Regions from separate parts of the Streptomyces sp. NPDC001507 genome, predicted to be linked through region 3. Evidence: riboswitches for the same ligand, from Rfam matches in the RefSeq annotation. Region 3 holds a riboswitch; each other region holds the start of a gene.
What was found. Region 3 has a riboswitch for cyclic di-AMP ahead of ACFY0K_RS14350 (transglycosylase family protein). Riboswitches for the same ligand answer to the same signal wherever they lie in the genome.

Region 1 (9,889 bases), on a different contig from region 3:
AAGGCCGCGGTGACCCGGGCGGCGTCGGTGTCCACGGTCGTCAGGCGGCCGCCGGTGTCGCGGAGGGCGTCGGCGAACCAGATCGCCGAGTAGCCGTTGGAGGTGCCGATCTCCAGGACGGACGTGGCGCGCCGGGCCCTGATCAGCGTGGAGATCAGCCGGGCCGCGTCCGGAGTCATGTCGCGCGGCCTCGGCAGCCGGTCGGCCAGCGGGCCGTCGTGCGCCCGGCCCTCCTGGTAGAGGTCGTCGAGAACACGCGCCGGCTGGTCGTCCACGGAGGCTCCCCTCGTCGGTGTGCCTGCCGTTGGTAGCACACCGCGTCCGGCGGTGCTCAGCCCGCGTTGAGCTCCGTCAGCTCGGTCAGCGGCAGCGTGTGCTGGGTGTGCAGGACCTTGGCGCGCAGGTAGCGGACGTTGTGGGCGGTGCTGAAGACGCCGGTCGGGACGCGGTCCCGGACGGTGACGCCGAGTCCGCGCAACTGCTCCGCCTTGTCGGGGTTGTTGGAGAGCAGGTCCAGGTCGGTGATGCCGAGGGCGGCCAGCATCTGGGCGGCGGCGGTGTAGTCGCGGGCGTCCTCGGGCAGGCCGAGGGCGGCGTTCGCCTCGTAGGTGTCCAGGCCCTGGTCCTGGAGGGCGTAGGCGTCGAGCTTGTTGTAGAGGCCGATGCCGCGGCCCTCCTGGCGCAGGTAGAGCAGGACGCCGCCGCGCTCGCCGATGCGCTCGACGGCCTCGCGCAGCTGGGGTCCACAGTCGCAGCGGGCCGAGCCGAAGACGTCGCCGGTCAGGCACTCGGAGTGCAGGCGCACCAGCGGGAGGGTGCCGGGGGCGGGCTCGCCCAGGACGACGGCGACGTGCTCCTGACCGTCGGTCAGGCCATGGAACGTGACGAGTTCGGCGTTGACGCTGTAGCCGTCGTTGAAGCGCAGCGGGACCCGGACGCGGGCGCGCTGGGTGGCGGCGGGGAAGTCGGTCATCGGGATCTCCAGTGGGACGTCGCGGGTGCCTGCTTCAGATTTGAAGCAGATCCACGGCTGGAACCCTACCTCATGCTTTAAATTTGAAGCAACAGATTTCCGTACGGTTTCGGGAAAGCAAGGGTTCGGAAAGGTGTCAGGAACCGGAACAGGGCGACGACGACCGGCGCCGCCACGGCAGCTCGTCCGACGTCGGCCGCGGAGTCGACTCGTCACCCTGCAGCGCCCGCGCGATCACGGAGCCGATCTCCTCGAGCTGCTCCACCTGCTCGGCGGAGAGATGGTCGAAGACCGCCGCCCGTACCGTCTCCACATGGCCGGGCGCCGTGCGCTCCAGTACCGCCATGCCCTCGTCCGTCAGGATCGCGAAGCTGCTGCGCTTGTCCCACTGACAGTCCTCGCGCCGGATCAGCCCGTCCTTCTCCAGCCGGGTCACGGCGTACGTCAGCCGGCTTCGGGTGATCTTCGACTTCTCGGCGAGATCGGTCATGCGCAGCTTGCGCTCCGGCGCCTCGGAGAGGTTGGCCAGGATGCCGTAGTACAGATGGGGCATGCCGGCGTCCTGCTGGAGCTGCCGGTCGATCGCGTCCTCCAGGAGGTGCGTCGCCGCCATGTAGGCGCGCCAGGCGCGCTGCTCCTTCGGAGTGAGCCAGCGAGTCGTCATGCCACCAGTGTAGGTTTGTTTCAAACTTTAACCAAGCGTCCGTGTCAGAGCAGGCAGGCCGATCGCCGATCCCGGCCGGCCAGCCCGCCCGCCGCCAGGAGTGAGCGCGTCCGATGCCGTACCCCTACGTCCTGCTGTCCGCCGCCGTCTCGCTCGACGGCTTCCTCGACGACACCGGCCCCGACCGGCTCCTGCTCTCCTCTCCCGCCGACTTCGACCGCGTCGACGAGGTACGGGCCTCGGCCGACGCCATCCTGATCGGCGCCGGCACCATCCGCGCGGACAACCCCCGGCTCCTGGTCAACTCCCCGGAGCGGCGCGCGGCCCGGACCTCCGCCGGCCGGGCCGAGTACCCCCTCAAGGTCACGGTCACCGCGACCGGCGACCTCGACCCGGACGCGAAGTTCTGGCACACCGGCGGCGAGAAGATCGTCTACACGACGGACGAGGGCGTGCGGCGGGCCCGAGCCCTCGGGATCGCCGCCGACACCGTCTCCCTCGGCACCGACCTCGACTGGCGTCTGCTCCTGGAGCACCTGCACGACGTACGGGGCGTACGGCGGCTGATGGTCGAGGGCGGCGGCACCGTGCACACCCAGCTCCTCCAGCAGGGCCTGGCCGACGAGCTCCAGCTGGTGCTCGCTCCCCTCTTCGTCGGCGACCCGAAGGCGCCGCGCCTGTTCGGTCCCGGCGGGTACCAGGCCGGACGGCTGCGGCTCCTGGAGACCCGCCGTATCGAGGACGTCGTGCTCCTGCGCTACGAGCCCACGGAACCCGGCACCGGCGGGTGGGTCTCCGCCGCGGACCGGCACTGGCTGCGGCTCGCCTGCGAACTGGCGGCCGAGTGCCCGCCCTCCCGGACCGCGTTCAGCGTGGGTGCGGTGGTCGTCGCGGCCGACGGCACGGAACTGGCCCGCGGCCACTCCCGCGAGGCCGGCGACCCCGTGGTCCACGCGGAGGAGGCGGCCCTGGCCAAGATCCCCGCGGACGACCCCCGGCTGGCCGCGGCCACCGTCTACACCAGCCTCGAACCCTGCACCCACCGCGCCTCCCGCCCGCACCCCTGCGCCGAGCTGATCCTCAGGGCCGGGGTGCGACGGGTGGTGACGGCATGGCGCGAGCCGGACACGTTCGTGGCGGCGGCCGACGGGACGGGGATGCTGCGGGAGGCGGGGGTGGAGGTGCTGGTGCTGGGGGAGTACGAGGGGCTGGCGAAGGCGCCGAACGGGCACCTCGTCGGCTGAGCCGAGCGTGGGGGCCGGGGGCCGGGGGGGCTGGTGGGGGCGGGGCCGGGTCGGCGGGGTGTCCGCTCACGCGAGGCGGTGACGCGGCGGCTCGGCCGGAGCGGCAGGCGGTTCCGCGGCCGGAGTCGCAGACGGTGCCGCAGCCGCGGTCGGGTCGGCGGCTGGTGGCATGGTCGGTCGGGTGGCCGGTGGCGTGGCCGGGTCGGTGGCCGGTGTCGCAGGTTCAGCGGCGGGGCCGGTGGCCGGGCCGGTGGCCGGAGTCGCGGCCGCGGTGAGGCTGGCGAGCAGGGCGAGGCGTTCGGCCGACGGGCTGCCCGGCTCGGCGTGGAAGCACAGCATGATCATGCTGTTCGTGCCCAGGATCGCCAGCTTCTCGGTCCGCAGGTCCAGCTCGCCGACCTGCGGATGCCGTAGCAGGGCCCGCCCGCTCTGCTTCGGACGGACGTCGTGGCGGGCCCACAGATGCCGGAACCGCGCGCTGCGCACGGACAGTTCGCCGACCAGGGCCGAAAGCCGCGGGTCGTCCGGATCCTCGCCGGCCGCCACGCGCAGCGTCGACGCGAGGCTGGCGGTGGCGAGGTCCCAGTCGCGGTGCAGGGTGCGCAACGCGTCGTTCAGGAACACCTCCCGGGCCAGGTTCGCGCCCGGCCGGTGCGCGGGGGAGAGGGCGACGGCCAGGGAGGTCGCCGCCCGTACGTCGCACAGCCGCCCGGCCACCACCACGGGCAGCGCGGACCACGTCTCCAGGAGCATGCGGATGCCCGCGGGCACCTGCTCGCCGCGCTGCCGGGAGCGCCTGGGCGGGGCCGGGGCGGCGAGCTGGCGGAGGTGGGCGGTGCCCTCCGCGTCCAGGTGCAGAGCGCCGGCGAGGGCCTCGACGATCTGCGGGGAAGGATGGCGGTTGCGGCCCTGCTCCAGCCGGATGTAGTACTCCGTGCTCACCCCGGCCAGCAGCGCCAGCTCATGCCGGCGCAGTCCCGGCACCCGCCTGCGGCCCGCGTCCGGCAGTCCCAGCAGCTGCGGGCTCAGCAGGGCCCGGCGCGCACGGAGGTACTCGCCGAGCGGCCCCGGCGCGTGCTTGTCGCTGCTGCCCTGTGCCATGAGGTCAGGCTAGGCGCCACGGCCCCGGCGATCCTGTCCCCGTGAGTACCACCCTTCACAGGGCGACGACGGATCGGCCCGGCGCTCCTAGTGTCGGCCCCGCCGACCTGCCGCAGGGGCGGGCGGGTTTTCCGAGCCGGGAGTCCGCGATGACGATGAACAGGCAGCACGCTGTACGGATCGGTGCGGCCGTGGCCGCCGTCGCGGCCGCGACGGCGCTGGCGACCGGTCCCGCGACGGCGGTGCCGCGGTCCGCCGGATCCGCGCGGACGGGCACGGCGGCCGAAAGCACGGCGGCCGCAGGCACCGTGGCCACGGGCACCGCGGCCACCGGGGCCGCGGCCACCGGGGCCGCGACCACCGGCTCGGTGTCCGCCCGCGAGACGGCGGCCAACAAGGCGCTAGTCACCTACGTTTACAAGCAGCTGTTCACTTATTACGACACGTCCGTGATCGACAAGTACGTCTCGCCCGACTACATCCAGCACAACCCCAACGTCGCCAACGGTCCGGAAGCGCTGCGCCGGCTGGTGGAGAACCTGAAGGCGACGGCCACCCCCGGCAGCGGCTCGGTCACCACGCACGTGATCGCGCAGGGCGACCTCGTCCTGCTCCAGACGCACGCGGGCACCTCCGACACCTTCAGCGGCATCGGGCTCGTCGACGTGTTCCGGGTCGAGCACCACAAGATCGTGGAGCACTGGGACACCATCCAGCCGGTCCCCGCCACCACGGCCAACGGCCACGACATGTTCGGCACGCTCACCTCGCCGCAGACCGACGCGGCCGGCCCGGCCTCGCACACGGCCGCGAGCGAGCGGGTCGTACGCGCCTACGTCCAGCAGCTGACCGGGCGCAAGGACGTGACCGCGGTCGACCGTTACCTCGCGCCGGACCTGGTCCAGCACGACCCGGCGCTCGCCGACGGCGCCGCCGCGTCGAAGCAGGCCTACACGGACCTGTTCGCCGCGCATCCGCAGTACCGGGCCACCGTCGCCAAGGCCGTCGCCGAGGGCGATCTGGTCGCGGTCCACCTCCACGACCAGAACAGCCCCTCGGACCTCGGCACCTCGGTGTACGAGATCTTCCGGGTGCACCACGGCAGGATCGTCGAGCACTGGGCACTCACCCAGGCCGTCCCGGCCACCTCGGTGAACGGCAACAGCATGTTCTGAGCGGCCCGTGCCCGCCCGCCCCTCCCCGTCGTCCGACCCCCTCCCGGAGAGCAGAACGCCATGAGCCGGTCCCGCCCCCGATCCGCCCACTCCGGCACCGGCCAGGAGGTGGCTCCCGGTGTTGTCCGGCTGGGGGACCCCCTCGTCAACTTCTACCTGGTGGACCACCCCGACGGGCTCACCCTCGTCGACGCCGGCCTGCCCGGACAGCGGCGCGGGCTCCTCGGCCACCTGACCGCCGCCGGACGGAGGCCGGCCGACATCCGGGCCGTCCTGATCACCCACGCCCACCCCGACCACACCGGCCTGACGGCGGAGCTCCAGCGGGCCGGCGCGGAGGTGTGGGTCCACGAGGACGATCGGGCCATGCTCATGGACGGCCCGCGCAGGGCGATGCGCCACGCCAAGTCGGAACGCTCCCCGCTGCCGTACCTCGTCCGCCGTCCGGCCGCGCTCGCCACCATGGCGACCATGGCCCGCCAGGGCGCGTTCACCGCGCCGCCGCCCGCCCGGGCGCGCACGTTCGGCGACGGCGCGCGGCTGGACGGTGTGCCCGGACGGCCGCTCGTCGTCGCGCTGCCGGGCCACACCCCCGGCAGCACCGGCTTCCACTTCCCCGACCAGGGCCTCTTCTTCACCGGCGACGCCCTGGTCACCCAGGAGGCCTTCACCGGGCACACCGGCCCCTGTCTGGTCTGCCGCGCCTTCACCCACGACTCCGCCGCCGCCCTCGCCTCGCTGGACGCCATCGCCGGTCTCTCCCGGGACACCGTCCTGCTGCCGGGGCACGGTCAGCCCTTCGCCGGCGGCCCCCACGAGGCGGCCGCGCGGGCCCGCCGCTTCGGCGTGCACTGACCCGCTCCTGCGCGTGAGTCTTAACCCGTGTGACTCCCGCTCTTCCGATGGCGTATGCTGGTGTCACCGACGCGGGGTGGAGCAGCTCGGTAGCTCGCTGGGCTCATAACCCAGAGGTCGCAGGTTCAAATCCTGTCCCCGCTACTGAAACCCAGGGCCGGAATCCGAGATTCGAGGATTCCGGCCCTGAGTCGTATCCGGGCACGTGTTCCTCATCACACACTTCCGCACTCATCCGCCCGGCCCACACCGTTCGCCCCACCCGCTCGCAGCCGCAAACCTGGACGGACAGGCATCGAAGACACCGGACGCATCGAACACGGCGAGCAGATCGCGCGCGGCGAGCAGATCGCGCGCGGCGAGGACATCGCGCGCGGCGAGGACATCGCACACGGCGACCGCATCGAGGACATGGGACGGCAGGGGGGTCGCGTGGTGGGCCGTGCGGAGGCGGAGCGGCGCGGTCCGGCGGCCGCCCGGATCCTCGCCCGCTTCCTGCCCGCGCTGCTGATCTGCGCCGGCGTCTGTTACGACCTCCTCACCCCCGCGCCCTTCACCGCGGTCCCCTTCTTCACGGCTGCCCCGCTGATCGCCGCGCCCCTCTCCTCGCTGCGCACCACCCTCCTCACCGGCCTGGCCGCGCTCCTGGCCACCTACGCCGTGCACGCGCGGTTCGCCGTGCTCCCGGACGCCGACGCCGTCACCGAGATCCTCACGGTGATCACCGTTTCCGCCCTCGCCGCCGGCATCAACCGGATCGTCCGCCTCGGCGACCAGCGCCTCGCGACGGCCCGCGAAGTCGCCGAGGCCGCCCAGCGGGCCGTGCTGCCCGAGCCGGCCGAGCGGATCGGCAGCTTCGAGATCGCCGCCCGGTACGAGGCGGCCCAGGAGGGCACCTTCGTCGGCGGCGACCTGTACGCCGTCCAGGACACCCCGTACGGCGTGCGGCTGGTCGTCGGCGACGTCCGCGGCAAGGGGATGGGCGCGGTCGCCGCCGTCGCCGTGGTCATCGGCGCCTTCCGGGAGGCCGCCGAGCAGGAGGCCACGCTGGAGGCGGTGGCCGGCCGGCTGGAGCGGGCGCTGGCGCGCGAGGGCGTCCGGCGCGGCGGCATCGACGCCCACGAGGGGTTCACCACCGCCGTACTCGCCGAACTCCCGCACGGCGACGGCACGCTGCGGCTCGTCAACCGCGGGCATCCGCCGCCCCTGCTGCTGCACGGCGACGGCGAGGTGTGCCCGGTGCGGGCGCCGGAGGCCGCGCTGCCGCTCGGGATGGGCGAGTTGGGGACGTGGCCCGACCGGGCGGCCGAGCACGCGTTCCCGAGTGGCGCCACGCTGCTGCTGCACACCGACGGCCTCTCCGAGGCACGGGACGCGCACGGCCGGTTCTACGACCCGCAGCGGCGGCTGACCGGCCGTACCGCCATCGCCCCCGGCGCCCTGGTGGCCCGGCTCGCGGCCGAGGTGCGCCGGCACACCGGCGGCGGCATGACGGACGACATGGCGCTGCTCGCCGTACGACGGCCCTGAACGGCGGGCGGTCACGCTCGGTGTCCGAGCGACCGCCCTGCGCATAACAACTGAGTCACCATCAAAACCTGTGTGACTCCTGAGCTGAGCAGCGCGCCCCGTCGACTCGACCGATTTTGACCGGTCGCGGCAGGTAAGTCCAAGCTTTGAAAGCTTAATGATCAAGACGAACTGCTTGGAATCTGGTAGCCGGGTCTATTAACGTTCGATAACGCAGCGCGGTCGTCCCAGCCGTCACCCGCGACGGCTCCGTGCGCACGCGCCGAATCCCGCAAGGGAACCGGGGAACCACCACCTTGGGGTGAATCGCACGGCTACCGCCGGGTAGGAAACGGCCGGTATACGCGCGTAGGAGACCTTCCCGCTCCGAACCCGTCAGCTAACCCGGTAGGCGGCGGAAGGAAAGGAGTGCGCCCGCGTGGCGTCCAACCCGCCTGCTCCGACAGCCCCGTTCGTGCCCAGCCAGCGCCGGCCCGAGACCTTCGCGTACGGCGGCTACAGCGCCGACGAGGGCCCCTTCGAGGAGTGGAACCCCACCGAGGAGTCCCTCTCCGCGGCCCGCGGCCGGCACCGGGTCGCCAAGCAGAAGGGCGGCGGGCTCGCCCGCAGCTCCACGGTTCTCGGTGTCGGCGTCATAGCCGCCGTCGGCGCGGGCGGCATGGCCAGCGCCAACACCGGCAAGCCGCCGGTCTCCATCTCGCTGCCCGACCTGCCCTCCTCGGTCGACGCCCTGCTCGGCGAGGGCAGCGGCCACCAGGCCACCCAGACCGCGCTCAGCAGCGTCACCACGACGACGGCCACCGACGCGGACTCCTCCTCGTCCGACGCCGGCGAGGCGCTGCGCAGCCGGATCATCGCCCAGGCCGCGCAGCAGCAGAACCAGCTCGACACCAAGGCCAGTGCCAAGGCCGTCGCCGCCGCCGACAAGGCGATCGCGGACGCCGAGGCCAAGGCGGAGAAGGCGGCCGCCGCCAAAGCCGCCGACGCCAAGGAGAAGGCCGAGGCCTCCGCGAAGCAGAAGGCCGAGCAGGCCCGCCTCGCCGAGCTGGCCAAGCAGTACACGCTGCCCGTCGTCTCGTACACGATCACCGGCACCTTCGGCCAGGCCGGCTCCATGTGGGCCTCCGGCTACCACACCGGCCTCGACTTCGCCGCGCCCACCGGCACGCTGATCAAGGCCGTGCACAGCGGCACGGTCACCGAGGCGGGCTGGGCCGGCTCCTACGGCTACCGCACGATCATCACCCTCGACGACGGCACCGAGCTGTGGTTCTGCCACCAGTCCTCGATCGGCGTCAAGGTCGGCCAGAAGGTCGCCACCGGCGACGTCATCGGCCGCGTGGGCGCCACCGGCAACGTGACCGGCCCGCACCTCCACCTGGAGGTCCACCCGAACGGCCAGGCCACTGCCATCGACCCCATGCCCTGGCTGCGCGGCAAGGGCCTCAACCCCTGACCCCGGCCCGTACCGCACCGACCGGCTCCCGGCGGCCCTGACGACAACCCCCGGCGTCAGGGCCGCCGGCGTGCCGAACCACGGATTCCGCTTTTACGAGAACTTCGTACTCGACGGGGATGGGTCCCCGGGCGGCCCGTGTTGAAGTGGAGCATGACTGCTCTTCGCAAACTCGGCTCCTCCGACCTCGAGGTCTTCCCGCTCGCCCTCGGCGGCAACGTCTTCGGCTGGACCGCCGACGAGGCCACCTCCTTCGCCGTCCTCGACGCGTACACCGCCGCGGGCGGCAACTTCGTCGACACCGCCGACTCGTACACGGCGTGGATCGAGGGCAACAAGGGCGGCGAGTCCGAGACCATCATCGGGAAGTGGGTGAAGGCGCGCGGCAACCGCGACGACGTCGTCATCGCGACGAAGGTCAGCCAGCACCCCGAGTACCAGGGCCTGTCCGCCGCCAACATCAAGGCCGCCGCCGACGCGTCCCTGCGCCGTCTCGGCACCGACCGGATCGACCTGTACTACACGCACTTCGACAAGCCCGAGATCCCGGTCGAGGAGATCATCGGCGCGCTGGACGAGCTGGTGCGGGCGGGCAAGGTCCGGCACATCGCCGCGTCCAACATCACGCCGGAGCGGCTCCAGGAGTCCCTGGACTTCTCCGACCGCGAGGGCCTCGCCCGGTACGTGGCCCTCCAGCCCCACTACAACCTGGTCTCCCGCGACACCTACGAGGGCCCCCTCCAGGACCTGGCCTCCCGTACCGGCCTCGCGGCCGTCCCCTACTTCGCGCTGGCCGCCGGCTTCCTCACCGGCAAGTACCGCCCCGGTACGACGGTCGACAGCGCGCGAGCGGGCCGGGCCGCCCAGTACGCCGAGTCGGAGCGCGGCCAG
Region 2 (9,889 bases), on a different contig from region 3:
CCACCGTCCCCGCGCCGCCGACCTGCTCACCGACGACTCCGGCCGCGGCACCTTCGCCGACATCCAGTACGTCGTCATCAGCGCCGTCGCCCTGCTCTTCGCCGCCGTACGGCTGGCCCGCCGCCCCGACCAGCTCCCCGACCTGCCCTGGGGCCTCGCGACGGTGGTCCTGATCTCCGCCGCGACCTACCTGGCCGGCAAGTACGCCGAGGGCGGCCGCCCGGTGATCCTCTCCGTCGTCCGTGCCCGCGAGGCCGGCGACCTGGACGCCCCGATCCGCACCGGCGACGACATCGAGATCCGCGGCACCGGCTTCGTCCCGCCCGGTGCCCAGACCGCCGACCGCCTCTCCCGCATGGTGGTCCGCATCGGCGCCGTCAACGTCCACGTCCCTCTGGTCCCCGTCACCGGCGGCTTCAGCAATCCCACCGACCACGTCCTCACCGTCCCCGTCCCGGCCGACGTGGAGCCCGGCTCCGTCGAGGTCCAGGTGGTGACGGCGGCCGGAGTCGCGACCAACCGGTGCGTGGTCGAGGTGACGGACTGAGCCGACCGGGCGGCCGAGGCCGGAGCGGAATCCGCCGAGCCCACCACCCGGCCCTTCCTGCCCGCCTTTCTCCACCCTCACGGGTGGGTCGGTCCGGCCGAAATTCGGAAAAACGTCCGGGAGAGGATTGAGCGGGCCGTCATTGTCGTACGTATGGTCTGTTGAGGGGCCCGGGTACTGCGGCGAGAGGCGGCTACTGGCGATGACTCACAGCATTCGTTCGGACACGCACACTCCCTATCTCGACGGCGACCGCGGCCTGCGGGACACCGCCACCCGCTACGCCCTCCTTCCCCTGCGGATCTTCCTGGGCGTCACCTTCATCTACGCCGGCCTGGACAAACTGACCGACAGCGCCTTCCTCAAATCCGGCGGCTCCGGGTCCATCGGCGACACCATGCGCTCAGTCCGCGACTCCGCCGCGATCCCGGCCCTGATCGACCTGGCCCTGAAGAACCCCGTCGGCTTCGGCACCGCGATCGCCATCGGTGAACTCGCCGTCGGCCTCGGCACGCTCTTCGGCCTGCTGGCCCGGCTGGCCGCGCTCGGCGGCGCACTGATCTCGCTCAGCCTCTGGCTGACCATCAGCTGGGCCAACTCCCCGTACTACTACGGCAACGACCTCGCCTACCTGATGGCCTGGCTGCCCCTGGTGCTGGCCGGCGCCCCCTACCTCTCCCTGGACGCGATGCTCCGCGCCCGACGCCGGCACCGCTCGGCACGGGCTTCGCTGGGTCTCTGACCGGCTCCGGCCCCTAGCTCTCCGGTGTGCCGCGGCGCCTGCGTATCGCCCGGGTCAGCGCCGCGGCCACCCCTGCGAGGAAGAGGCCGGCCACCGTCACGGGGATGACCGCGAACCACTCGGTGTCCCACCAGCCGCCCGCGTCACCGGCGTAGGCGACCCCCGCCGCCGTCAGGAAGACACCGACGATCAGCCGTCCGGGCTGGAACTCATGCCGCAGCACGGGTCACCTCCACCTGTCCCGCACCGACCTGGAGATCCAGGTCGAGCGTCCCCGCGTTCTTCGCGCCGCTCGCCGGCGGCAGTGTCACGTCCTTGTGCCTGCCCGGCTCCACGTCCACGTCCTTCTTGTCCTCACCGGGCAACCGGATGTCGCCCACTCCCACGTCGATGCTCATCCGCACCGTCACGTCCGCCGGTACGACGATCTTCAACTGGCCCGCGCCCACCTCGGCGGAGGTCGACACCGTCCGCCCCCGGGCGACGCGTATGTGCGTCAGGTCCAGCGTGGCCACGCCCGTCCCGAGGTCGTACGCCGGTGACACCTCCGCCGTGGTGGCGGGTGTCCAGGACGCCCGTGTCCAGTGGGTGCTGATGTTCGACGGCAGGGCCGTCGCGGCCGCCAGCAGGGCCGCCGTGAGCAGGGCCAGGAACAGCGAGCCGGCCCCCGTGCGTCCCAGGAACGAGCTGAGCGCCGTCCCCAGCCCGAACACGATCAGCGCGCAGGCCAGACCGGCCTGGAGACTGGTGCCCAGGGGGTGCGTGTCCCACGTCAGCCCCGTGCCCAGGCCGCCCGCGACCAGCGCGAACAGGAAGATCCAGCCGCCGATCCAGCGCGGCCCGCGCGGCTTGGGAGGCGGGCTCGGCCGGGTCCGGACGTCCTGGCCGTGGACCCATGGCGTGCTCAGCCGGAAGTCGAGCCCAGGCACCTGCGGGCCGGGAACGTCGGCCGGGCCCCACAGGTAGCCGGTGCCCCCGACATGCGTGCCGTCCTTGACGATCGGGTCCCGCCACCACGAGGGGTAGGAGATCGGGATCGGCGGTGCCTGGGCCTCCGGCGGGGCGTCGGCGACGGCCTGCGCGGACAGCGGGTCGGGATCGGGGGCGCCGCGCCGCCGCGACCAGTATCCGGCGCCGGCCAGCAGCAGGGAGAGGACGACCGCGAACGCCAGCACCTGGCCGTTCCTGATCATCGTCAGCAACACTCCGCAGCCGACCAGCGCGAACAGCACGGCCGCCAGGGCCTGCCCGTCGACCCGGCCGGTCAGCAGCTTGCGGACCTCGTTCTCGTCGTCGTCCTCGTACGGCACGAAAAGCCAGGCGAAGCCGTAGAAGAGGAGACCGATGCCGCCGGTCGCGGCCAGCACGGCCAGGGTGATGCGGAAGATCACCGGGTCCAGGTCGGTGTGGCGTCCGAGCCCCGCGCACACGCCCGCGATCATCTTGTGCCGCCGGTCGCGCCGGAACCGGGCGGAGGCCGCGTCGGCGGCTTCCGCGCCGGTACGGGTCGCGTCGCCTCCCGTCGCGGCCGTATCCGTCGCGGCGGGCGCGGCATCCGACGGCCCGGTGCCCGCTGCGGGCCGCGGGCCGGGGCCGGGTCCCGGACCCGTCGCGGCGTGCTCGTGATCAGTCATGAGTCAATGGTGACGGCCGTGCGGCCGCAGCGGCAGTCGGGATGACCCTGGCCGAACCCTGAGATCTGCCCCGAGGCCGGACCGGGAAGCGTTCGAGCGGCCGGAGGCGAGGACTCCCCGCGGGGGAATCCGAAGATCAGGGGAGTCTCGGGGGTCGACCCTGATGCTCCGCCACCACGGGCGTGTGAACATCGATGGCATGCCGGAAGCCGCAGCAGTGCCACTCGACGACCCGCGGCCGCCGCGCAAGCTCTACCGCAGCAGCGACGGCCGCTGGCTCGGCGGAGTGGCGCGGGGCCTCGCCGGGCATCTCGGCCTGCCCGTCGTCTGGGTACGGCTCGTCTTCGTCGGCCTGTTCATGGCCAACGGGCTCGGCGCGCTGCTGTACGCCGCGTTCTGGTTCTTCGTGCCGCTCGGCGTCGGCGGGGTCGGCGGGCAGAAGCCACCGTCCCTGGTCGCCACCGAGACCTCGGCGGACGGCCGCCGCAGACTCGTCGCCCGCAAGCCCGACAAGGGCCAGATCGTCGCCCTGCTCCTCATGGTCGTCGTGTCCGTGGTGTTCGTGGGCAGCGTCAACCTGACCAGCGGCGCCAAGGCCTATCTTCTTCCCGCCGTCCTGGTCGCGGCCGGTGTCGCCCTGGTCTGGCGCCAGGCCGACAACGCACGCCGGGCCCGCTGGGTCGAGGTCGGCAGCCGGCGCCGCACGCTCAGCCTGCTCCGCGCGGGCGTCGGTGTCCTGCTGGTCACCGCGGGCGTCTCGGGCGTATTCGTCATGCAGGGCTCCGCCGCGCACATCGGCGCGGTGCTCCAGGCGGCCCTCGCCGTGCTCGTCGGCATCACGCTGCTCGCCGGTCCGTACCTGGTCCGGATGACCCAGGACCTCTCCGAGGAGCGGCTCATGCGCATCCGCGCCCAGGAGCGTGCCGAGGTCGCCGCCCATGTCCACGACTCCGTGCTGCACACCCTCACCCTGATCCAGCGCAACGCGGAGAACGCGGGCGAGGTGCGCCGTCTCGCCCGGGCCCAGGAGCGCGACCTGCGCACCTGGCTCTACAAGCCCGAGGGCACCGGCAAGGACGAGGCCGACGAACCCGCCACCCTCGCGGACGCCGTCCGGCGCAACGCGGCGGAGGTGGAGGACAAGCACGGCGTCCCCATCGAGGTCGTCGTGGTCGGGGACTGCCCGCTCGACGAGCGGACGGGCGCGCAGATGCAGGCCGCGCGCGAGGCGATGGTCAACGCGGCCAAGTACGGTGGCGAGGGCGGCGCCGTCCAGGTCTACGCCGAAGTCGAGGGAAGGACGGTCTTCGTGTCCGTCCGCGACCGCGGTCCCGGCTTCGACCTCGACTCGATACCCGCCGACCGCATGGGTGTCAGAGAATCGGTCATCGGCCGCATGGAACGCCACGGCGGCACCGCACGGCTGCGGTCCGTGCCGGGCGGCGGTACGGAGGTCGAGCTGGAGATGGAGAGGGCGGAGAAGACGTCATGAGCGACGCGACCGAGGCGAACGGCCCGGCGGAAGGCGCGGGTCAGCCCGGGCGTCGGGTGCGTGTGGTCCTCGTCGACGACCACCGGATGTTCCGGACGGGCGTCCAGGCCGAGATCGGCCAGACCGAGCAGACCGGCGTCGAGGTGGTCGGCGAGGCGGCCGACGTCGACCAGGCGGTCTCGGTGATCACCGCGACCCGGCCCGAGGTGGTCCTCCTGGACGTGCACCTGCCGGGTGGCGGCGGGGTCGAAGTGCTGCGCCGGTGCGCCCCGTTGATGGCGGACGCCGAGCGGCCGGTGCGTTTCCTCGCGCTGTCCGTGTCGGACGCGGCCGAGGACGTGATCGGCGTGATCCGGGGCGGCGCCCGGGGCTACGTCACCAAGACGATCACCGGCACCGACCTGGTCGACTCGATCTTCCGGGTCCAGGAGGGCGACGCCGTCTTCTCGCCGCGGCTCGCCGGGTTCGTCCTGGACGCCTTCGCCTCCACCGACGCCCCGCCGGTCGACGAGGACCTCGACCGTCTCACCCAGCGCGAGCGCGAGGTCCTGCGCCTCATCGCCCGCGGCTACGCGTACAAGGAGATCGCCAAGCAGCTGTTCATCTCCGTCAAGACGGTCGAGTCCCATGTGTCGGCGGTGCTGCGGAAGCTGCAGCTGTCGAACCGGCACGAGCTGACCCGCTGGGCGACGGCGCGCCGCCTGGTCTGAGGCCCGTGCCCGGCCGCTCAGACGACCCGTGTCGCGCCCGCGAACGGCATCTCGTCGATCGGGGCGATCCGTACCGGCGCCGAGGGGTTGGGCGCGTGGATCATCTGGCCGTTGCCGATGTAGATGCCGACGTGGCTGATGCCCGAGTAGAAGAACACCAGGTCGCCCGGCTGGAGTTCGGAGCGGGAGACGCGTCGGCCGGCGTTGATCTGGGCGTAGGTGGTGCGGGGGATGGAGACTCCGGCGGAGCGGTAGGCGGCCTGGGCGAGTCCTGAGCAGTCGAAGGCGTCGGGGCCGGTCGCGCCCCAGACGTAGGGGCTGCCGAGCTTCGCGTAGGCGTAGGCGACGGCGGCCGCGGCGCGCGAGTCGGTGGCGGCGACGCTGCCGGCGGTCAGCGGGGTGCGGGCGTCCGCCGCGGAGCGTGAGGCGCGTCCGGTGCCGTCGTCCGCCGTGACCGCCGACCGCTGCTGCGGTGACAGCCGGTCCAGCAGCTGTCGCGCCTCGTCCAGTTTGCCGTTGACGGCGGTCTTCTCCCGCTTCAGCTCGGCCAGCCGGGACCGCAGTGCCGCCAGCTCGACATGTGCCGCGCCCCGCAACTGCTCGATGCCCCGCAGCTGTTGCCGTACCCGTGTCACCGCACCGGCCTGCCGGTCACCGGCCCGCTCGGCGATGGCCGCGTCGTCCAGGTACTGGTCGGGATCGCTGGACAGCGCCAGCTGCCAGGCCGGATCGATGCCGCCGTCGCGGTACTGCGCGGCCGCCACGAGACCGAGCGCGTCCCGGGCGGAGTTGAGCTTCTGCTGCGCGCGGGCGGTCTCGTCCTGCAGCGACCGCAGCCGCCGCTGGGCCGTGTCGGCCTTGTCCTTCGCCCCGTCGTACTTCTGGGTGGCCTCCTCGGCCTCCTGGTACAGCCGGTCCACCTTGGCCTTCACCTGGGAAGGTGTCAGCTGCGGCTCGGCGTTTCCGGTCCCCTCGAAGGCCGCCGCGGTGGCCGCGCCCGCCAGGGCGAGGGTGACGGCCGTGCGGGCCGTGTTGCCGCCGAGCGAGCGCTGTCGGGGCTTGCGGTGCGCTGCCACCTGGACTGTCCCGTCCTTTCGTACGACCGCCGTCTCGTCCGCAGGCACGCCAGGGGGAGCGTCCGTACGGCCGCGGGGGAGTGCGGATTGCGCGTCCGGCGGCGGCCCGCACAGGGGACGGGCCGCCGCCGGATCTTCTCGGCGGTGGTGCCCGACTGCCGCCCCTGGCCCGGGCGGCGGTGGGGAGTCGGTCACCTGGGGGAGGACGGTAGGCCCGGGTGTGTCGCCCTGGTAACGCGATGCGCGGAATTGGCGTGACCGGATCGTTACCCGACGGTATGTGAACGGGATTCGGGTGCGGAGTCGTCGGCTTCTCGGGGCGGGATGACCGAAGCGGCGGTTCCGGGGTCGATGGGGGAGGCGGGGTGCTATGGCGTGCATATATGCGGGGTGATGAGCGCCGGGGAGGGGCCGGTGGCCGGTGCCCCGTACGGCCCTGATTAGGCTCCGGGGCCATGGACGTACTCATCCATCTCTTCGTCGGCCTGCACATCATCGGCATCGCCGCGCTCCTCGGCGGCTTCCTCACCCAGATGAAGGCGATGGGCCAGGGCGCGGCCCGGTTCGTCCCCGGGATGCTGCACGGCGCGTTCACCATGCTCGCGACCGGCGTGATCCTGGTCGGCCTCAACGAGGCCGACGACCACCACGTCAACACGATCAAGATCGGCGTGAAGCTCGCCCTGCTGATCGTGATCCTCGGGCTCGTCTACGTGAAACGGGACGACGAGAAGGTCGAGAAGGGCGCCTTCGGCCTGGTCGGCCTGCTCACGACGGTGAACATCTTCATCGCCGTCCTGTGGACCTGAGCCTCCGGCGCCGTGCCGCGGACCTGATCCCCGGCACCCTCACCGTGCCTTCCTGAGAGCGGTACGGGCGGCCGGAGGGGAGACATGCCGGACATGTCCCTGATGCTGGGGAGAGCCGGCCGCGGTACCGGCGGGGCACGTGCGCGTGCCGACCGAAAACCGCGCCCGGCCGCGCGGACCGTGCGGTCGCGGCGGACAGGAGCGCCGAGGGGCGTCGGCGGGAGACCGGGGATGCGTGGCGGCGGGCGGGCGCCGTGGCGCGTGCGGGCCGGCGGAGGGAAGCGGGTGGGGGCGCCCGGGAGGTGGCGGGCGCCCCGCGGGGTCAGGCCGGGCGCACCACGCTGTGGATGATCGACTCGCCGCCGTAGTAGATCGACTCCTCGCGGACGTAGGCGCCGGGCTTCGGGGCGTGGATCATCATGCCGTTGCCGATGTAGATGCCGACGTGGCTGACGTCGTCGTAGAAGAAGACCAGATCGCCGGGGAGGGCGTCGGCGAGGGAGACGGTGGTGCCGGCGTTCACCTGGTCGTAGGTGGTGCGCGGCAGGGAGACGCCCGCGGCCTTCCAGGCGGCCTGGGAGAGCCCGGAGCAGTCGTAGGAGCCGGGTCCGGTGGCACCCCAGACGTACGGCTTGCCGATCTGTGCGCGGGCGAAGGCGATCGCCTTGGCGGCCTTCGTGGCATAGGCGGAGTCCGGGCCGGAGTCCGAACCGGAGCCGGAAGCGGAGCCGCCCGACGCCGAGGACGCCGCGGACGACGAGGCCTCCCGGCCGGCAGCGGCGGCCTGCTGCTTCGCCAGCTCCGCCGCCTTGCGGGCCGCCTCCTCCTGCTGCCGCTTCTCGATCACCGCCAGCCGGGCCTTCTCCGCGGCCGTCAGCTGCGACAGCAGCTCCCGCGCGGAGGCCAGCTTCGTCTGCACGGTGGTCTTGGCGGCCTTGAGGTCGTCCTGCGTCCCGGTGAGCGCCTCGAGGCTCCGGGTGGCCTCCTGCCGCTTCTTCATGGTCGCGGCCTGCTGGGTGACGTAGTCGTCGACCGCGCCCTTCTGGCGCGAGGTCAGGCGGCTCATCAGCTGGTCCTGGTCGAAGTAGCCCTGGGGGCTGTCCGCGAGCAGGAAGGTCGCGGTGTCGGGAACGCTCGCGCCGGTCCGGTACTGGGCCGCGGCGAACGAACCCAGTTCCTCACGCGCCTTGTTGAGCCGTTCGGTGCGTCTGGCGACGTCGTCGAGCAGGGTGTCGACCTGCTTGCGCTGTCTGCCGGTGCGCTCCTTGGCCGCGTTGTACTTCTCGGTCGCCGACTCCGCCTGCCGGTAGAGGGCGTCGACCTTCTTCTCGACCTCCTCCAGGCTCGGCTTGCCGTCCTCGGCGGGCGCGGCCTCGGCCGACTGGGAGAACAGGGCCATGGAGGTGAGGGTTGCGGTGGCCAGCGCGGGGGTGCGTATGCCTGCCGCGCGCGCTCCTGACGGCCGGGACTTGCGGTGCGACGCCAACGGGGGCGACTCCTTCCGGTGTTCCGCCTACCGAGTTAGCTGTCGGGTTCGGGCGGGTGGGTCGGAAGGGTTGCCCTACGGTCCGTCCCCGGAGGGGAGGCGGGACCGATTCACCCCGGGATCGGTGTGGGTCCCCGGCTCCGGATGCGCGGTGGCGCCCCGGACTCGGCGGAGGCCGTGCGGCCCGGCGACGTTCGCCGGTGGGGGTCGTACGGCCTGCCCGGCACGCTAGCCAACTCGTGTGGTCTCTGTGAAGTTTGATGTGCGATATGCCCGATACATTTTCGTGACCTGGGCGTTGTGCTCTGCTCAGGCGGGGCGATCTGGGGGGTTATGGGTGACTTGCCCGGGCGGATCCAAAGGTTCCGGGCGGGAGGGATCCAAAGGTCCGGGGTGGGCGTCGGCGGCTGCGGGACGCGCGTCCACCTGCTGTGACGGAGGGGATCCGTTCGGTCACGGGGGCGAGTTTTCGGGGTGGCGGCCGGTTGTCGGTGGCGCGCCCTAGACTCGGAGAGCGATGAGCAGCCTCTTTGACGACAGCTTCCTGGCGAGCCTCCAGGCCCCCCGCGGCCACGACGAGGAACCCCCGCCGCCGCCCGAGGACGAGCACGCTCCGGAGTCGGTTCCGGACGATCTGTTCGGCGGGAAGTTCGACGTGCCCCCGGACCGGGACGCCTACTACCGCGACGGCGCCGCCCGCCCGGCCCTGGACCCGGCCGCGCTCCTGGAGGGGCTGAACGACAACCAGCGGGCCGCCGTCGTGCACGCAGGCTCCCCGCTGCTCATCGTGGCCGGCGCCGGTTCCGGCAAGACGCGCGTGCTCACCCACCGCATCGCACACCTGCTCGGCGCGCGCCAGGTGCACCCGGGTCAGATCCTCGCGATCACCTTCACCAACAAGGCCGCGGGCGAGATGAAGGAGCGCGTCGAGCACCTCGTCGGCCCGCGCGCGAACGCCATGTGGGTGATGACCTTCCACAGCGCCTGCGTGCGGATCCTGCGCCGGGAGAGCAAGAAGCTCGGCTTCACCTCCTCCTTCTCGATCTACGACGCCGCCGACTCCAAGCGCCTGATGGCCCTGGTCTGCCGCGACCTGGACCTCGACCCCAAGCGCTTCCCGCCGAAGTCGTTCAGCGCCCAGGTCAGCAACCTCAAGAACGAGCTGGTCGACGAGGAGGACTTCGCCGCCCGGGCGAGCGACGGCTTCGAGAAGACCCTCGCCCAGGCCTACGCCCTGTACCAGTCGCGGCTGCGCGAGGCGAACGCCCTCGACTTCGACGACCTGATCATGACGACGGTCAACCTGCTGCGCGCCTTCCCGGACGTCGCCGAGCACTACCGCCGCCGCTTCCGGCACGTCCTGGTCGACGAGTACCAGGACACCAACCACGCC
Region 3 (9,889 bases):
GGGGTGGCGGCACAGAGAAACCCCGCCCCGGTGCGTTCGGGGGAAAACGCACCGGGGCGGGGGTCCGTGGGGGACGGGGGTGGCCCTCACGTGGTCTCCACTATGGGGACCACGGTTGTGGGAGAGCTGTGGTTCAGCTGGGCACCGCCCAGTACTTTCGGCGGCCGCCCGCGGGCTGCGTCAGGTGCCCTACTTCAGGTGCAGCTGCTGGCCCGGGTAGATGAAGTCGGCGTCCTCGACGATGTCCTTGTTCAGCTTGAACAGCGCCTGCCAGCCGCCCTTGACCTTGTGCTTCTCGGCGATCGAGCTGAGGGTGTCGCCCTTGACGACCTTGTACTCGCCGTCGCCCTTCTTGACCTTCTTGCCGGTCGGGGTGGTGACGGTCTTCTTGGCGGCCGGACGCTCGGCGGAGCGGGACGCGGCCTGGGTGTCGGTCGAGCGGGTGCTGGTGCTGCTGCTCGACGAGCCGGCGGAGTTGCTGGAGCTGCTGGAGCTGCTGCCGGTGTAGGTGGCACCGGACAGGCCCGTGCCGCAGACCGGCCAGGCACCCTTGCCCTGGGCGGCGAGGACCTTCTCGGCGATCTGGATCTGCTGCGCCTTGGTGGCCTGGTTGGCCTGCGCGGCGTACTGCGTGCCGCCGTACGCGGCCCAGGTGGAGGCGGAGAACTGCAGACCGCCGTAGTAGCCGTTGCCGGTGTTGATGGCCCAGTTGCCGCCGGACTCGCACTGGGCGACGGCGTCCCACTCGGAGGCGGTGGCGGCGGAGGCGCTGCCGGCCGCCATCAGCGGGGCGGCGACGGCGACGCCGGTGACACCGGCGACAGCGATGGCGCGGACGGCCTTGGACGGACGACGGTGCTTGCCCTTGCCGGAGAACAGCATGGATCGATCCCCTCACCGACGCCTGCGAGGTGAGCTGTCGGGTTCGGGCCGGTTGAGTTGCCCGGCCGCACACCTGTGTGTCGGTGCGCGGCTTCACCCCGAGCCGGATCGGCGGTCTCAACCACCGGTCCCGGCACTTACCTTGGGTCCCCCGCTCCTGCCTACGGCGCATGACGCGACGACTGTTCCCGGGCAGCCGCTGGCAGGACTCGGCGTTGCGACGGCCGGGGCTCGTGGTGACGAGCGGCCTCGACCGTAAACAGACGATCAGATGAATTTCAAAGATGATCAGGGCTTCTGAGACTCATCCCACACTTTCACCAAAACGGACATTCGGCTCGAACGGGGCGTCAACTCCCGCCGCCTTTCGTCCTATTCGGTGCCGAGTTTCAGGGTCTGACCGGGGGTGATGGCATTCGGGTCGGAGCCGATATCAGCCTTGTTCGCGTCATAGAGCGCGCGCCATCCGCCGTCCAGGCCAAGGGAGTCGGCGATGGAGGCGAGGGTGTCGCCGTCGCGGACGGTGTAGGTGCCGCTGTCGCCGGAGGCGTGCCGGCCGGAGGAGGTGACACTCTGACCGTTTGTCACGCTTTCGTCCGCCGAACCGCCGCGGTGCTTGCCGCCGCCACTGACGGCCCCCGTGTCCACCAGACTCCAAGACCCGCCGGTCTGCCACGATTTGTCCGAGTCGTCAGCCCCGGAGGTGGCGGGACTCTCACTCACCTTCGGCGCGCCGGAGCCGGAATCGGAGTCGGACGTTTCCGACTTGTCCGTCTTGCTGGATTTGCCGGAGGAGTCGACCTCGGAGTCGCCGCCGGCACTCGCGCCCGGAGAGGGGGTGGCGGAGTCACTCCCGGAGTCCGTGACACCCGAAGAGGTGTCGGAACCGGAGGAAGAGGACGAGTCGGACAGACCTGAGGACGAGTCCGAGGATCCGGATGAACCGGACGAACCACCCGAGTTGCCGAGACCCGTGTCCACGTTCACCGAGGCGTCGTCGGACGAGAGTCCGGCGAGCAGGGCGCAGGTCCGCCACGCTTTGGTGCCCTGGTCGGCGAGCATCTTCTCGGCGACCGCGATCTGCTGCGAACGGCTCGCCTGGTCCGGCGTGGAGGCGTACTCCTGGCCCCCGTACTTGCTCCAGTCCTCCAGGGAGATCTGAAGACCGCCGTAGTAGCCCGTGCCGTTGTCGGCGCTCCAGGAGCCGCCGCTCTCGCACTCGGCCACCTGGTCCCAGGTGGAGCCGTCGGCCGCGCTGGCGTTCACCGCGCCGAGGAGCGGGATGGCGATGGCCGAGCCGGTCACCCCGGCCGCGACGAGGAGTGCCGGAGCCTGGCGGGGGCGACGGTGACGACCGTTCCCGGAGAGCATGCGGAAACCTTTCGAGCGACAGCGGTGACCGGCGCGGCGGGTCCCGCAAGGGCGCCGCGCTGATGGGTGAACGTATCGGCAGACGATCACTTGTCACAAGTTAATGCCGCGCAGATCACGTGAAGATCACAGACTTGAACGCCGGTCACCTTTTGCCCGTACGGGCCGGTAGTGGCCTCGGCGAAGGCTCGCCGAAGGCCCGGCGAGGGTTCACCGACCGGCGGGTGTGAACTCCACGGGGAGGGTGCGCAGTCCGCGCATGATGAGTCCGCCGCGCCACCGCAACTCCCCCTCGTCGACGGCGAGTCGCAGGTCCGGAAGGCGGGTGAGGAGGCCGGCGAGCGCGGTCTGGCCCTCCAGGCGGGCGAGCGGGGCGCCGAGGCAGTAGTGGATGCCGTGGCCGTAGCCGAGGTGCTGGTTGTCCCGCCGGGAGAGGTCGAGGGTGTCCGGCTCCGCGAACCGCTCCGGATCCCGGTCGGCCGCGGCCAGGACGACCAGGACCGGGTCGCCGGGCGCGATGTGCTGCCCGCCGATCGCGACCGGCTCGGTGGCGAACCGCCAGGTGGCCAGCTCCACCGGTCCGTCGTAGCGGAGCAGTTCCTCGACCCCGGTCTCCAGCAGCCCGTGCTCGCCGGCCGCCAGGGACTCCTGCAGCCGGGCCCGCTGCCCGGGGTGGGTGAGCAGCGCGTACGTGCCATTGCCGATCAGGTTGACGGTGGTCTCGAAACCGGCGAACAACAGGATGAAGGCCATTGCCGCGGCCTCGTTCTCGGTGAGGTGCTCACCGTGGTCCGAGGCCCGGATGAGCCCCGAGATGAGGTCCTCGCCTGGCCCGGCCTCGGCGGACAGCGCCTCCCGCTTCCGGTGGATCAGCTCGGCCAGATACCCGCGCATCTTCTTCACGGACCGCGCGACCCCGCCCCGCGGCCCGCCCCCGTGCCGGATCATCATCCCCGCCCAGTCCCGGAAGTCGTCCTGGTCCTCGGGCGGGACGCCGAGCAGGTCGCAGATGGCGTAGATGGGAAGCGGGAAGGCGAACTCGTGGATGAGGTCGGCCTCGCCCCGCTCCGCGAACCCGTCGATGAGCCGGTCGGTCAGCTCCCGCACCCGCGGCGCGAACTCGGCCACCCGGCGCGGTGTGAACGCCTTGCTCACCAGCCGCCGCAGCCGGGTGTGGTCCGGCGGGTCGATGTTCAGCAGGTGCGTCATCAGCTCGGCCTTGCGCTCACCGGGGATGCCGGTCTTCCCCTTGGCGTGCGCGGGCTCGTCGTGATGCGCCGGGTTCTTGGACAGACGGGGGTCGGCGAGGGCCTGCTTGGCATCGGCGTACCGCGTGACCAGCCAGGCCTCCACCCCGCTGGGCAGCCGGGTTCGCCGCACCGGCTCGTGCTCCCGCAGCCAGGCGTAGGCGGGGTAGGGGTCGGCGGCGAACTCCCAGGTGAACAGGTCCGGGACGGCGGTCACTTCGCCACTCCCTCCGCCGCCCGCACCGCGTCCCGGTAGGCCCGGGCCGCCGCGCGCAGGGCCGCCTCCGGGTCGACGCCCTCCGCCTCCGCGCGGGCCGCCAGCGCGAGCAGTTCGTAGCCTATGCCCGGTGCCTGCGGCAGCGGCACCTCGAGGCCCGCCGTGCGCACCCGCGAGGCCAGCTTCGCCGCCAGGGCGAGGCCCGGCTGCGCGAGGGGTATCCCGTCCGTCACCGACTCGCGGCGCTTCTCCACCGCCTTGGTCCGCAGCCAGTGCTCCTTGACCTCCTCCGGCGTCGACGCGGTCTCGTCGCCGAAGACGTGCGGGTGGCGGTGGATGAGCTTGGCGACGATGCCGCCCGCGACGTCGTCGATCGAGAAGGGGGCCTCCGGGTCCTCCTCCGCGATCCGCGCGTGGAAGACGACCTGGAGGAGCACGTCGCCCAGTTCCTCGCGCAGTTCGTCGCGGTCGCCCTCCTCGATCGCCTCGACGAGTTCGTAGGCCTCCTCGATGCCGTACTTCGCGAGGCCGCGGTGGGTCTGCCGGGACGACCAGGGGCACTCCGCGCGGATCCGGTCCATGACCTGGACGAGGTCGAGGAGGCGGGCGCCGGGCAGGTCGTAGGAGGCGGGGAGGAGCTCCAGCTCGGGCATCCGGACCCGGCCCGAGCCGGCCAGGCGGGCCAGGCCGTCCGTGAGGGCCGGCTCGCCCTCGCCCGTCGCCACGACCACCACGGTCCGGCCGCCGGCGCAGGCGTCGACCAGCTCCTCGGCGGTGGGGGCGGCCTCGTCCACGGCGGTCCCGGCCTCCCGCAGATACGGCAGCTGCGGATGCGCGCCGTCCGCGCACAGCACGCGGTCCGCCGCGCGCAGTGCCTGCCAGGCGGGCCAGGACAGCAGGCCGGGGGCGACCCGGTGGCTGGTGGTGAGCAGGACGACCCGGCCGGCGTCGGCGGCCGCGGGAGAGGGGTCCGGGGTGGTGGGTTCGGGCCTGGTGGTGTTCACGCTCCGAACGTAACGCACCGCCGCCGCCCACCTCGCGGTTTGTCCACAGGGCGGCGGCGATCAAGTGATCGTATGACCGCCGTGCTCACCGTGACCGCGGTGATCGCCGTGCTCACCGTGACCGCGGTGATCGCCGTGCTCACCGTGACCGCGGTGCTCGCGGTGATCGCGGTGATCGCCGTGGTAGCAGCGGAGGTGGCCGCACCGATGGCCCGGGGCCGCCCTACGCCGACGCCTGCGTCCCGCCCGAGGTGACCTCCCGTACCCACGGGGTCTTGGCGTCCACCCGGCTGCTCTTCTGGACGTCCCAGGCGCCGTAGCGCGGGTTGAGGTCGACGTGCAGTTCCTTGGAGGCGTTGGCCAGGGCCTTCCAGAAGGCGGGCTGCGAGGTGTCGGTGCCGAGCGCCTCGGCGAGCTTCTTGGCCTCCACCTGGAAGCGGAGGTTGTCGTCCAGCCGCTGGGGGGCGATGCCGTACTTCTGCAGCCAGGCCGTCTGCAGCGCCGCGGAACCGCCGGCCTGCTGTTCGAGGCCGGAGCGCATCTGCTCGACCTCCGCGCGGGTGACGCCGACGCCGGCGTCCTGGGCGGCCCGGTGCAGCACCTTGTCGAGGACCATGTTGTACAGGGTGTCCCGGGTGAGGCTGCTGGTGGAGGCGAGGACCTGCTGGTACTGCGTCGCGTCGGGCACCGCGGCGCGCTGCGCCCGGCGCACCTCGTTCACGCGGTTCTCCAGCTGCGAGACGGTGATCCGCTGGCCACCCACGACGGCCGCCGCGCCCGGGTGCGCGTCGCTTCCGCAGGCGGTCAGGAAGGGGGCCGCGGCGGCGATCGCGGCGGAGAGGAGGAGCGCGGTGCGACGGCGGCGGTGCAAGGGTGCCTCCCGAGGAGATTGTGCGACGGTGCACAAAGTCTTGCGGTGATCGATGGTAGGCAGTGGGCAAGCTCTGGCCAACCCATTCGACCAACGATTCACACGCACTTCCGGCACCGCCGCACCACCCTCCGGAAGGGTTTGCGGTACTGATCCCGCGCGGATCCCGCTCAGCCCGTGATCGCCACCGGGGCGTCCCACGCGTCACGGTCCACGGTGATCGTGTAACCGCCGCGCGTCTCCTTGCTGTTCACCAAGTACTGGTGGGCCCGGCTGTGCCCGGTGTACTGGGACGCGCCGAACGGCCAGTCCGCGGTCGTGGTGTTCTGCTTGTCCCACAGCGCGTACCAGAGGTTGCCCGGCAGGTCGGTCTTGTCGGTGGCGTTCGCGATCGCCTTGGCGCTGGAGCTGGTGAAGCCGTAGTAGCCGGCGCGGTAGGTCTTCGCGCGCAGTTCCTTGTCGAAGGCGCGGACGTAGGTCAGCACGGCGTTGTTGCACGACGTGTTCGTCGTGTCGTACGCCTCCATGTCGAGGTAGATCGGGCTTCCGGCCTTCATGCCGAGCGCGGCGGCCTTGGCCACGGCGTCGTCCGCCTCGGACTTGCCGGTGGCGGCCGCGGTGGCCGCGCTGATCTTCACGGAGCCGCCGGATCCGCAGGACGGCTGGGCGCCGACGTAGAGCGGGATGAGCTTCCAGCCGGCCGCGGAGACGGACTTGACCCAGGAGGCGGTGAGGTTGGGCTGGTTGCAGCCGCGGTTCTTGCCGCCGATGTAGACGGCGGCGGCGCCGTAGAAGCCGGTGTTCCAGGCCTTCATCGCGGCGAGCGAGGGCGCGGTGCAGGTGTCGAACGCGCGGCCGGTGAACGTCTTCTGGGCGGGCCAGGTGGTGGCCGCCATGGAGGTCTGCGCGGCGATGCCGGCCCCGGCGACGACCGCGGCACCCGCGACGCCCCAGGTGATGTATCTGCGCTTCTTCGACTGCCGATGGCTGGACATGCCGGAACCCCACCCCTGTGTCTTTACTTGTGTCTTTGCCTGTGCCGCCGTTGCTGTGCGACAGGTTGTGCGAAAAGCAGGTGCAGTATGCACTGTGCGGGAACTAGCCGCGCATCTGCCCCAGCCAGTGCAGCGTCCGCCGCACCTCGCCCGCCAGCGGGTGGCCGGGCCCGTGCAGCCGTTCCACGTCGAACAGCAGCCGGGTGAGCGTGTCGTGGGCGGCCGGCCGGTCGCCGAGCGCGAGCAGCAGATGCCCGATCCGGCGGCGCACCTCGTGCGCGAGCTGCGGGTCGCCGGCCACGTACTGGTTCTCGTAGTACGGCAGCAGCGCGCGGTACTCCGCGAGCGCCGCCGCCGGTTCGCCGAGCTGTTCCAGGCACTGGGCGGTCTCGTAGCGGAAGCGCAGGACCTGCGGGTCGGCCTGGCCCGCCTCGGCGGCGCGTTCGTCGGCGAGGCGGCGCAGTTCGGGCAGCGCCCGCCGGTACTGTCCGTCGTCCATCAGCGTGGCCGCGTACTGCTTGCGCAGCGTGCGGACGACCGTGGAGCGCTCACCGTGCTGGTCGGCGGCGGCGGGCAGGATCGCGCCCAGGATGTCGACGGCCTGGGTGATGCGCCCCTCCCCGAGCAGCCGCTTGACCTCGTCGACGGCGGCGGCGACATCCGGCCTGCCGGGTACGGCGGCCACGGGGGCGGCGGGCTGCGGTGCGGGGGTCCGCGCCCGGTCGGGCCAGGGGGCGTGGGGGCGCAGGAAGGGGCGCGTGGGGTCCAGGGGCGACCCGGACGGCGTCCCGCGCGCGGGCAGGAGCGCCGCCAGGTCCTCGTAGACCTCCTGTGCGGACGCCGGGCGGTGCTGCGGGTCCTTGGCGAGCAGGCGCAGCACGAGGCTTTCGAGTGGTTCGGGGACCTCGGGACGGGTCCGGCGTACCGGCACCGGCGGCTCGTACAGGTGCCGGTGCAGCACGCCGAGCGCCGTGGAACCCGCGAACGGGACCTCCCCGCTGAGCAGTTCGTGCAGGAGCACGCCGAGCGCGTACAGGTCGGTGTACGGGCCGACCGCGCCGCCCATCGCCTGCTCGGGCGCCATGTAGGCGGGCGAGCCGATCGGCGATCCGGTGTGGGTCAGACGGGTGGTGTCGGTGTCCATGACGGAGGCGACGCCCAGGTCGAGGACGGTGACCGTGCCGTCCTGCTTCACCATCACGTTGCGCGGCTTGAGGTCGCGGTGGACGATCGGCACGGCGTGCACGGCGCTCAGCACGGCGCACAGCTGTGCGGCCACCGCGACCGCCCACTGCCACGGGTACGGGTCGTGTTCGGCCAGGTGGTCGGAGAGGTCGGCGCCGTCCACGTACTGCATGACCAGGAAGAGCTCCTCGCCCTCGCTGCCCGCGTCGTGCACGGTGACCAGGCCGGGGTGGTCGACCTGCGCGGTGACCCGGCACTCCCGCAGGAACCGGCGGCGCAGCTCCTCCGCCTCCGCGCCCGCCACCTTGTCGGGGCGCAGCAGCTTCACCGCCACCCGCCGGTCGAGCCGCTGGTCGTACGCCGTCCACACCTGGCCCATGCCGCCCTGCCCGATGAGCGTGGACAGCTCGTAGCGGCCGGCGACGACCCGTCCTGCCGCCACGGTCACCGTCCGCCCTCGTGGCCGCCCCCGCGGTGCCCGTCGTGCTTGCGCAGGTAGTCACTGAGCTCGTCGAGTTCGGCGCGCACCTGCTCGATCCGGGCGGGCGCCGGGCGCTGGGGCGGCGCGGGTATCGGAGGCTGCGGGAGCGGCGGCCGGGGCATCGGGGTGACGGAGTGCGCGGACGGGGCCGGGGTGTGCGGGGGCATCGTCCCCGTGGTGTACGGCGAAGCGGGGGGCGCGTAGGCGTACTGCTGCGCCGTGTACGCCTCGCGCTGCCGCTGGAAGTGGCGTACGTCGGCCGCCAGGTAGTAGACGACGGCTCCCAGGAGCGTGCCGAACAGCAGCGTGATCCCCAGGTAGCCGCCGGGGGTGTGCACGTCGTCGCCGGGTTCGCTGCCCAGCAGCACGATGCTGAGGACGTCGGCCGCCACCGCCGTCACCAGCACGCCGACGTCGACCGGCCTGCGGGTCACGACGGCCAGCCGCAGCAGCATCGCCCACGCCAGGAAGCCGGCGCTGAACACCCCGAGCGCCACGAACACCACACGCACCAGGACCAGTACCGCGTCGTGCGGCGGCCGCCGCACCGGCTGCGCATGGCCCTGGCCTTGCATGGTCGCTCCTGTGTGCCTGGTGCCTGGAAAAGGGCGTACGTGCCCGTCCGGTGCCGTCCGCCCGCGGACGGCACCGGTCGTGCGATGGTCGGATCGAGCATATGGCCCGGCGCGGACAACCGGTTCGGGTTGTACCGAACCGTTGTCGGACCGACTGCCGGCCGATCCCGGCGGAGCCCCGCGGGTCCCGGCGGGTCCCGGTCGGCGGTCAGCCCGGCGCGACGGTCCCGTCGGTGAGGCCGTCGTACATCCCGCGCACGAGGTGCTCCCCGAGCCGGCTCGCATGCCGCAGCGCCCGCTCGAACTCGTCGAGTGCGCGGAACCGCGCGCCGTAGCGCCGCTGTTCCTCCAGGGGCAGCCGGGGCAGCTGCAGCCGGCGCACGTCAAGCCGGGTCGCCGTGGACGCGTAGCTGCTGGCCTGCCGGTTGTTGGCGGTGCCGCGCAGGAAGCCGGCGAGGAACCACGGGTCGAGGGCCGTGCGGTCGGGTCGCAGCAGCACCAGGTTGCGCCCCAGGGCGGCGCCCGCCGTCGCGTCGTCGACCACGCGTGCCACCGAGCCTCCGCCGAGGACCGGTACGACGACGTCGCCCGGCTCGGTCAGCACGGCCTCCTCCTCGCTCTCGGGAAGCGTGCCCGAGGGAGCCGTCGCGGCGAGGACGTCGTGGTCGGTGAGCACGGGCACGCGCGCGGGGCCGCCGATGCCTCCGGTGCGCAGCAGCAGCGCGCCCCCGCGGGCGAGTTCGCCGACGGTGGTGAGCGGCCACCGCGCGGGCGGCGCCTGGTCGGCGGGCGGCGGGGTGAGGTCGACGGTCAGGCGCAGGGTCGCGCCGAGCCGTTCGCGGACCGCCGTGAGCTCCTCCGCGCCGTCGGCCGCGGCGGCCGGGGGCAGGTGGCGGGCGGGCGCGAGGTCCACGTCGTCGTCGAGGAGTTCGATGACCGGCACCGAACGGGCCAGCCCCGGGCGCTGCACCGGCCCCCCGTCGCGCTCGAAGGCACGCCAGGCGTCCAGGACGGCGTCCCGTACCGCCGCCAGGTCGGGGCCGCCCCGCCCCTCCCCGCTG

Region 1: another riboswitch for cyclic di-AMP. It lies ahead of ACFY0K_RS31980 (M23 family metallopeptidase); the one in region 3 lies ahead of ACFY0K_RS14350 (transglycosylase family protein).
Region 2: another riboswitch for cyclic di-AMP. It lies ahead of ACFY0K_RS29390 (NlpC/P60 family protein); the one in region 3 lies ahead of ACFY0K_RS14350 (transglycosylase family protein).

Annotation. Positions count from the first base shown of each region.
Region 1 is NZ_JBIAVV010000010.1:459,557-469,445, forward strand. It holds gene ACFY0K_RS31935 (O-methyltransferase) at 1-275, opposite strand, end outside; gene ribA (GTP cyclohydrolase II) at 332-973, opposite strand; gene ACFY0K_RS31945 (MarR family winged helix-turn-helix transcriptional regulator) at 1,110-1,637, opposite strand; gene ACFY0K_RS31950 (dihydrofolate reductase family protein) at 1,751-2,881, shown strand; gene ACFY0K_RS31955 (helix-turn-helix domain-containing protein) at 2,948-3,982, opposite strand; gene ACFY0K_RS31960 (nuclear transport factor 2 family protein) at 4,132-5,157, shown strand; gene ACFY0K_RS31965 (MBL fold metallo-hydrolase) at 5,218-6,012, shown strand; tRNA gene ACFY0K_RS31970 (tRNA-Met) at 6,083-6,156, shown strand; gene ACFY0K_RS31975 (PP2C family protein-serine/threonine phosphatase) at 6,424-7,542, shown strand; cyclic di-AMP (ydaO/yuaA leader) riboswitch at 7,793-7,953, shown strand; gene ACFY0K_RS31980 (M23 family metallopeptidase) at 7,961-8,998, shown strand; gene ACFY0K_RS31985 (aldo/keto reductase) at 9,152-9,889, shown strand, end outside.
Region 2 is NZ_JBIAVV010000009.1:410,249-420,137, forward strand. It holds gene ACFY0K_RS29350 (hypothetical protein) at 1-547, shown strand, start outside; gene ACFY0K_RS29355 (DoxX family protein) at 750-1,289, shown strand; gene ACFY0K_RS29360 (hypothetical protein) at 1,303-1,512, opposite strand; gene ACFY0K_RS29365 (PspC domain-containing protein) at 1,499-2,923, opposite strand; gene ACFY0K_RS29370 (PspC domain-containing protein) at 3,123-4,415, shown strand; gene ACFY0K_RS29375 (LuxR C-terminal-related transcriptional regulator) at 4,412-5,125, shown strand; gene ACFY0K_RS29380 (NlpC/P60 family protein) at 5,143-6,201, opposite strand; gene ACFY0K_RS29385 (hypothetical protein) at 6,657-7,010, shown strand; gene ACFY0K_RS29390 (NlpC/P60 family protein) at 7,333-8,496, opposite strand; cyclic di-AMP (ydaO/yuaA leader) riboswitch at 8,504-8,677, opposite strand; gene pcrA (DNA helicase PcrA) at 9,014-9,889, shown strand, end outside.
Region 3 is NZ_JBIAVV010000004.1:113,669-123,557, forward strand. It holds gene ACFY0K_RS14350 (transglycosylase family protein) at 190-882, opposite strand; cyclic di-AMP (ydaO/yuaA leader) riboswitch at 887-1,061, opposite strand; gene ACFY0K_RS14355 (transglycosylase family protein) at 1,255-2,253, opposite strand; gene ACFY0K_RS14360 (cytochrome P450) at 2,464-3,717, opposite strand; gene ACFY0K_RS14365 (nucleoside triphosphate pyrophosphohydrolase) at 3,714-4,721, opposite strand; gene ACFY0K_RS14370 (hypothetical protein) at 4,794-4,976, shown strand; gene ACFY0K_RS14375 (SurA N-terminal domain-containing protein) at 4,945-5,592, opposite strand; gene ACFY0K_RS14380 (glycoside hydrolase domain-containing protein) at 5,763-6,587, opposite strand; gene ACFY0K_RS14385 (protein kinase) at 6,691-8,178, opposite strand; gene ACFY0K_RS14390 (hypothetical protein) at 8,217-8,828, opposite strand; gene ACFY0K_RS14395 (N-6 DNA methylase) at 9,037-9,889, opposite strand, start outside.